Regions from separate parts of the Thalassotalea sp. G20_0 genome, predicted to be linked through region 2. Evidence: predicted binding sites of a transcription regulator. Region 2 holds the regulator's gene; the other holds the start of a gene.
The links. Region 2 encodes sigma-54, which starts transcription at its own class of promoters, with help from an activator protein. Its sites were predicted from a motif close to GTTGGCACGNNNNTNGNNT; they were not measured.

Region 1 (3,386 bases), on a different contig from region 2:
CCAGAAGGGTTTTAAAGTCATCCAACCCACAGTGGCTGATGGATTCATGGTCGTAATAGTCCAGGTCTTCCATCTCTTCACAGTCCATTTCGGTATCCAGCAGGGCGGCCCGAACTTCGGCGTGATCCCGGGTCAGATGAAGGCGATAGTCTGTGCCATCATCAAAATATTCCCAGCGCTGTCCTTTCTCCAGACTTTCAACCACCAGTAACAGGTGCTCCAGCTGTTGCCTGTTACTGCCCAGCTCATCGGTCAGCCAGATGCCCATTGCTTCATGGTCCATGGAGAACTGAGCTTCGGGACGACCGGAAAAGTTGCGCTGGAAATGATAGTCCATAGTTGTGTGATATCAGAGAAACCAATAAAAGCGGGAAAGCTATTTTAGAAGGCTGCGCAGGTTTGCCAATAAGTAGTTCAATCAAAGTTAATCAATATAATCTATATTTGTGACATGTTTTCATAATGACTTGCTATTGCTGCCCGGGCCTGGCCGGAAGTCCTAGGTTTCGGGTGATATCGGTCCTGGCATCCTGAAGAGCAAAAACAACCTTTCCCTGGTCACTGTGATATTTCCCCCATATATCCGCCAACTGTTGTGCTGCTTCAGTATTCCCGAGCAGAACGTGGTATGTGGTTCCAGCTTCAATCAACTCGATCAGATCCCGTGGGGAAATCGCCTGCAATGTACTACCTTCCCCGAATTTCCCGTACCGAGAGAGATGGGCTTCTACTTCGGCCAAATTTACTGTCACCTCTTCTGTAAGCCCGTTAACCGCGTCGGGTGCCAGATGCTGCAAGGCTCTGGCAAAAGCGACCGGATACCGGTCATCGCCTTTAAAGTGAAGCTGATACCATTTCGGCATACTGTCAATGAGTATTTTCTGTTTTTTGCAGGCAGTCCTAAGCTTCATGCGTACCTTGCCACACACACTGTCAAAGTCTTCGAGCACTCTTTTGCATGGCTTGCCGGGGGTAGCCGTAACTTTCCTGTCGATTATGTTCTTTACGGAAGAATCAGAGCGATAGCCCTCATCTTCAGACACCTGACTCGTGTAACGAACGAATTCAGTCGGCTTTGGAGACTCCCGCTCTTTATCAACACTATTATCACCCTGGTGCACTAATGGTTTTGGGCCAATACCCGGGGCCGAATTGGCCATGTCAACACTCCCTGTATTTTTTGCCAGCAAGCTTGCACAACACCGTATCAATCAGGTTTTGATCGACCTGAATTCCCTGAAACTTTAAAAGCCTGCCGGACAGATTCCTATGGGCCAGGTCAACTGGCAAGCGGGTGTGAGTACTGAAGCGTTCTTTTGCAGTAATGCCTCAAACCGGTGTGATGCACCAGAATTATTCCCTGAATGTCGTTCACCTGCGTTTTTGGTCTTATTTTGGTGCATGGATTATCGATGACCGGAAACCTGAGAGCATTTTGCCACCGGCAACAGGCTACCGGTCCGGCAAATCCTGTTGTGACAGCACTTTGCGTGTTTTGGCATATCCCCTGCATGTGGGGAGGAAGAATTTGGTTCATCAAAAGGGGAATTAGCCGAAATGAGCGGGAAACAAACCCTGGTAGTGGTCGGTAATGGCATGGTCGGCCATAGCTTTATGGAAAAGCTGGTGGCTGCTGGTGGATTAGAGCAATACCAGGTGGTTGTTTTTGGTGAAGAGCCCCGCCCTGCATACGACCGTGTTCATCTGTCCGAATTTTTCAGTGGTCGAAGTGCAGAAGACCTGTCCATGGTGCCTGAAGGTTTTTATCAGAAAAACGGCATTGACTTGATTCTGGATGAAGCGGTTATTGCCATTAACCGTGATACCCGGGAATTAACCACCAATAAAGAGAGAAGTATTCATTACCACAAGCTGGTGCTGGCTACCGGTTCTTATCCTTTTGTGCCGCCGGTACCGGGACATGAGCGGGATAACTGTTTTGTCTATCGCACCATTGAGGATTTGCAGGCCATTGCCAAAGCGGCTGGCAGCAGCAAGGTTGGCACCGTGGTTGGTGGCGGGCTGTTGGGGCTGGAAGCCGCCAAAGCGTTAAAGGATCTTGGCCTTGAAACCCATGTTGTTGAGTTTGCGCCCCGGTTGATGGCGGTCCAGGTGGATGATGGCGGTGGTGCCATGCTGCGACAGAAAATTGAAGCGTTGGGTGTGCAAATCCATACCGGCAAGAATACACGGCTGATTACGGATGGTGAGGGGGCTGTCCACCAAATGCAGTTTGCTGATGGTGAGGTTTTAAACACCGATATTGTGCTGTTCTCGGCAGGTATTCGCCCTCGGGATGAACTGGCAAAACAGGCCGGGCTGGTGATGGGTGAACGAGGGGGGATCGTTATCAATAATGACTGTCTGACCTCGGATGAGTCGATTTACGCCATCGGTGAGTGTGCGTTGTGGGATAACCGGATTTTTGGCCTGGTCGCTCCCGGTTACCAAATGGCCCAGGTGGCCGTTGATCATATAACCGGTAAAGGCAGCAGCCAGTTTGCCGGCGCAGATATGAGTACCAAGCTCAAATTGATGGGGGTGGATGTTGCCAGTATTGGTGATGCCCATGGCAATACGAAAGGCTCGCTCAGCTATCAGTTTATCGATGAGGAAAAACAGGTTTATAAAAAACTGGTGGTTTCCAAAACCAAAAAGCGGGTCTTGGGCGCGGTGCTGGTGGGTGATGCAGACGACTATGGCACGTTATTGCAAATGATGTTGAATGGCATTGTGCCACCGGCCAATCCGGCTGAGTTGATTTTACCTCAAAGCGATGGCAGTGCCAGTGCCGGACTGGGTGTTGCGGCACTGCCGGAGACTGCCCAGATCTGTTCCTGCTTCAATGTCAGTAAAGGCGATCTGGTCGGTGCAGTGGCCGCAGGTTGTCAGGATATTGCCAGCCTCAAAGGGTCAACCAATGCCGGAACCGGCTGCGGTGGTTGTGCGCAATTGGTAAAGCAGGTGCTCGACCATGAATTGACGCAGCTGGGTGTCGAAGTCAAAAAAGATATTTGTGAACACTTTCCCCATTCAAGACAGGAGTTGTATCACCTGGTCAGAGTGGGTGAGTTGACAACGTTCTCTCAGGTGATCGAAAAGCATGGTCGTGGAATGGGCTGTGATATCTGCAAACCAACCATTGGTTCCATACTGGCTTCCTGCTGGAACGATTACATTCTGAAGAGTGACCATGCTCCGCTGCAGGACACCAATGATTATTTCCTGGGGAATATCCAGAAAGACGGCACTTACTCCATTGTTCCACGGGTGCCCGGTGGTGAAATTACCCCTCAGAAGCTGATTGTTATTGGCGAGGTGGCCAGAGACTTTAATCTTTACACCAAAATCACCGGCGGGCAGAGAATTGATCTGTTTGGTGCCCG
Region 2 (3,386 bases):
GCCGCATTGCCAGAGCCCATCATAATGGCCGCAACGGCAATCAGCGTGGCCATAAACAGCGTCATACCGGCAGCGCCGATACCCAGCCCCTGGGCAGAACCGAGCAGGGAGTCGATGGCACCAATATGCTTTAACCCTGTGGCAAAAATTTCAGCACCGATAATCAGGCCGACCACCGGACCAAAAACAGCGCCCATACCATTGAGGAATTGATCAAAACCATCAAGGGACTGTTGCATTTTCCGGGTACGGATCACTTCACAGAACATGCCGGCAAATACGCTGATCAGCATGGCCATGACCAGGTTCATTTTGATGGACGACACCATCATTTTGGAAAAGATCAACAACAGGAAGAAAGGAATCATGGGCAGCAGCGCATAGAATGCCGGAGCCGGGTCTTTCTTGTCACCGTCTGCTTGTTCGATGCCCTCACCCACATGCTCGGCAACCATATAGCCATCTTTCAGGTCGCACCGACGCTGCCAGACAAAGTGCAGGGCCGCTGCCACCAACGCCATGGGGACGGTGATCCAGGCCTGATAATCCAGGAAGTATTCGGTAATTTCCAGTCCGGACTGGCTGGCGGCAAAGTTGGCATTTACCTGGGTAACACCGATTTCAAACGCCGCCGGAGAAGCGATCACAGCAACCGCTGAAGCCGGGCTTAAACCGATATTTCTCAGCACCGGATACAACGTCACCATCAACAGCAGGCCAAGACCCGTTGCCGAGGTGACGAACATTTGCAGCACAACACTGAGCAGGTAACACAGCGCCAGTACCATATAAGGTGAGCGAAAACGGCTGATGGGCTTAACGGCCAGTCGAACCAGCGCTTCTGAGGCACCGATATGGGACATGTAGCTGGCAAAACCACCACAGGCCATGATGGTCAGACCCAGGCTGGCCATGCGGAAGCTGAATACCGAGTTCATCAGTTGAAACAGGTCAAAGGGGGGAAAACCGGTGGCCTTGGCCTCTGGCAGAATATCTTTTATCCCCATCAACGCAGCGGCACTTAGCAGTACAATACCGGCAATAGCCAGTGAGGCCGATGCACTGTAGTTCTTCACGATGGCGTATATAACCAGTGCAACCACGGGTATGACGATGAGTATATCCACAGGGAATCCTGAAAATGGCTAAATTTCGCGCAGGTTATTTCTTGCACTATTGGTTGTAAATGACCAATGTCAAATAATGATCGGGTAGTTTTTTTTAGCCGTTCTGACAGTCGTTATGACCGAACCTTAACGGCGGAAAGCGCTTATAACCCACACAAAAACACACGTAATTTCATCGTATTCAATCTTTGCACATTTTTTGCTAAAGCTATGGTTTCAGAAACGTCTATGGGTTTATAATCAGCCGCACATGGAGAGTAAGCCTCTGCAGCCTCCCCGGACAACGAAGTAAAGGTATACGGTTGCCTATGAAGCCTTCCTTACAGCTCAAGATGGGCCAGCAGTTGACCATGACGCCGCAGCTGCAACAGGCCATCCGGCTGCTACAGCTATCGACCCTGGATCTTCAGCAGGAGATTCAGGAGGCCCTGGAGTCCAACCCCATGCTGGAGTCCGAGGATAGCCAGACAGAGGACACCGCCGCCAGCAGTGAAGGACAGGAAGAACTCGTTGATCTGAGCGAAGCAGCCTCAGAACCTGAGCCTCAGGAGATGGCGGAATGGTCAGACAGCATTCCCAATGAACTGCCCGTGGATTCCGCCTGGGACGACGTGTATTCCAGCCTGCCCGCCAGCAGCGGTGATGATGATTATGACCCCCTGGCCAGGTCCTCCGCCGTGGAGTCACTTCAGGATCACCTGGAATGGCAACTGGATATGGTACCCATGAGCGACCGGGACCGGCTGATTGGTCTGGCGATCATCGAAGCGGTTAATCCGGATGGTTATTTAACCTGCACGCTGGATGACCTGTTTGTCTCTCTTCAATCCCAACTGGACGATCTGGAGATTGAAGAGATCCATGTGCTGCAACACCGGGTGCAACAATTCGATCCGGTGGGTTGTGGCAGTGTTGACCTTAAAGAATGTCTGTTGGTTCAACTTCGTCAGCTGCCACCCTCAACACCCCATTTCAACAATGCGGAAAAACTGCTCACCCGTTACCTTGAGCCCCTTGGCACCCGTGATTATGCCCGCATCATGCGTCATGCCAAACTGAAAGAAGACCAGCTGCGAGAAGCCCTCAGCCTGATTCAGAGCTTCCACCCAAAACCCGGCAGCACCATTGATCAGACGGAAGCCGAATATGTGGTTCCGGATATATCCGTCCGGAAAATAAAAGAGCGCTGGACGGTGGAACTGAACTCCGACGCCCTGCCCAAACTGCGCATCAACAATAATTATGCGTCGATGGTTAAGAGAGCCAATAACAGCCGCGACAATGTGTTCATGAAGAACCATCTGCAGGAAGCCCGCTGGTTTTTGAAAAACCTGCAAAGCCGCAATGAAACATTGATGAAAGTGGCCAGTCAGATTATTGCCTATCAGCAGGAGTTTCTGGAAAAAGGGGATGAAGCCATGAAACCCCTGGTGCTGGCGGATATTGCCGAGGCGGTGGGTATGCATGAGTCGACGATATCCCGGGTAACTACTCAGAAGTACATGCATACCCCCCGGGGTGTTTACGAGCTGAAGTACTTTTTTTCCAGCCATGTCAGCACTACGGAAGGGGGGGAGTGTTCCTCCACGGCCATTCGGGCCCATATCCGCAAACTCATCGCTGAAGAGACACCGCGCAAACCCCTCAGTGACAATAAAATTGCGGCGATTCTGGGGGATCAGGGCATCAAGGTCGCCCGACGCACCATTGCCAAATACCGTGAGTCCATGAATATTCCGCCATCCAATGAGCGTAAACAGTTAGTGCGTTGATACACCGTTCAAAAAGCAGTTTTTTTTGTCTCAGGGCATTCCAAGCTGCACCGACAGTGATAGAATCGAATTCAGCCAGTACGAAAAATCCCGCGGACTGGTGATTATCTGGATAATGGGATTCAGGAGAGCGTTACATGCAAGTCAACATCAGTGGGCATCATGTCGAGGTAACAGAAGCTCTGCACGACTATGTGATCAAAAGACTGGAGCGTCTTGGTTCACATTTTGACCATATCACCAATGTACAGGTGACCCTGAGCGTCGAAAAGCTGGTGCAGAAAGCAGAAGCCGTTTTGCATACCCGCGGGGCCGAGATTAATGCCACCGCCGAGCACGAAGACATGTACGCAGCCATTGACCTGCTCTCGGACAAGTTGGATCGGCAGCTGGTTAAGCGAAAAGAGAAAGCCCTGGACAGGCAACAGGGTGCCAGTGGCCACGCCCTTTGATTTATCAGGTTGCCATTCTTATTCAGCATGATTAT

Region 1: nirB (nitrite reductase large subunit NirB) is a predicted target of sigma-54. The motif match lies at 1,495-1,513, and genes of this name have one in related genera.

The regions. Positions count from the first base shown of each region.
Region 1 is NZ_JAGHQV010000033.1:15,986-19,371, forward strand. It holds gene J7438_RS17770 (YacL family protein) at 1-337, opposite strand, end outside; gene J7438_RS17775 (hypothetical protein) at 471-1,160, opposite strand; gene nirB (nitrite reductase large subunit NirB) at 1,558-3,386, shown strand, end outside.
Region 2 is NZ_JAGHQV010000015.1:23,842-27,227, forward strand. It holds gene dcuC (C4-dicarboxylate transporter DcuC) at 1-1,127, opposite strand, end outside; gene J7438_RS10955 (RNA polymerase factor sigma-54) at 1,436-2,899, shown strand; gene hpf (ribosome hibernation-promoting factor, HPF/YfiA family) at 3,037-3,351, shown strand; gene J7438_RS10965 (PTS sugar transporter subunit IIA) at 3,379-3,386, shown strand, end outside.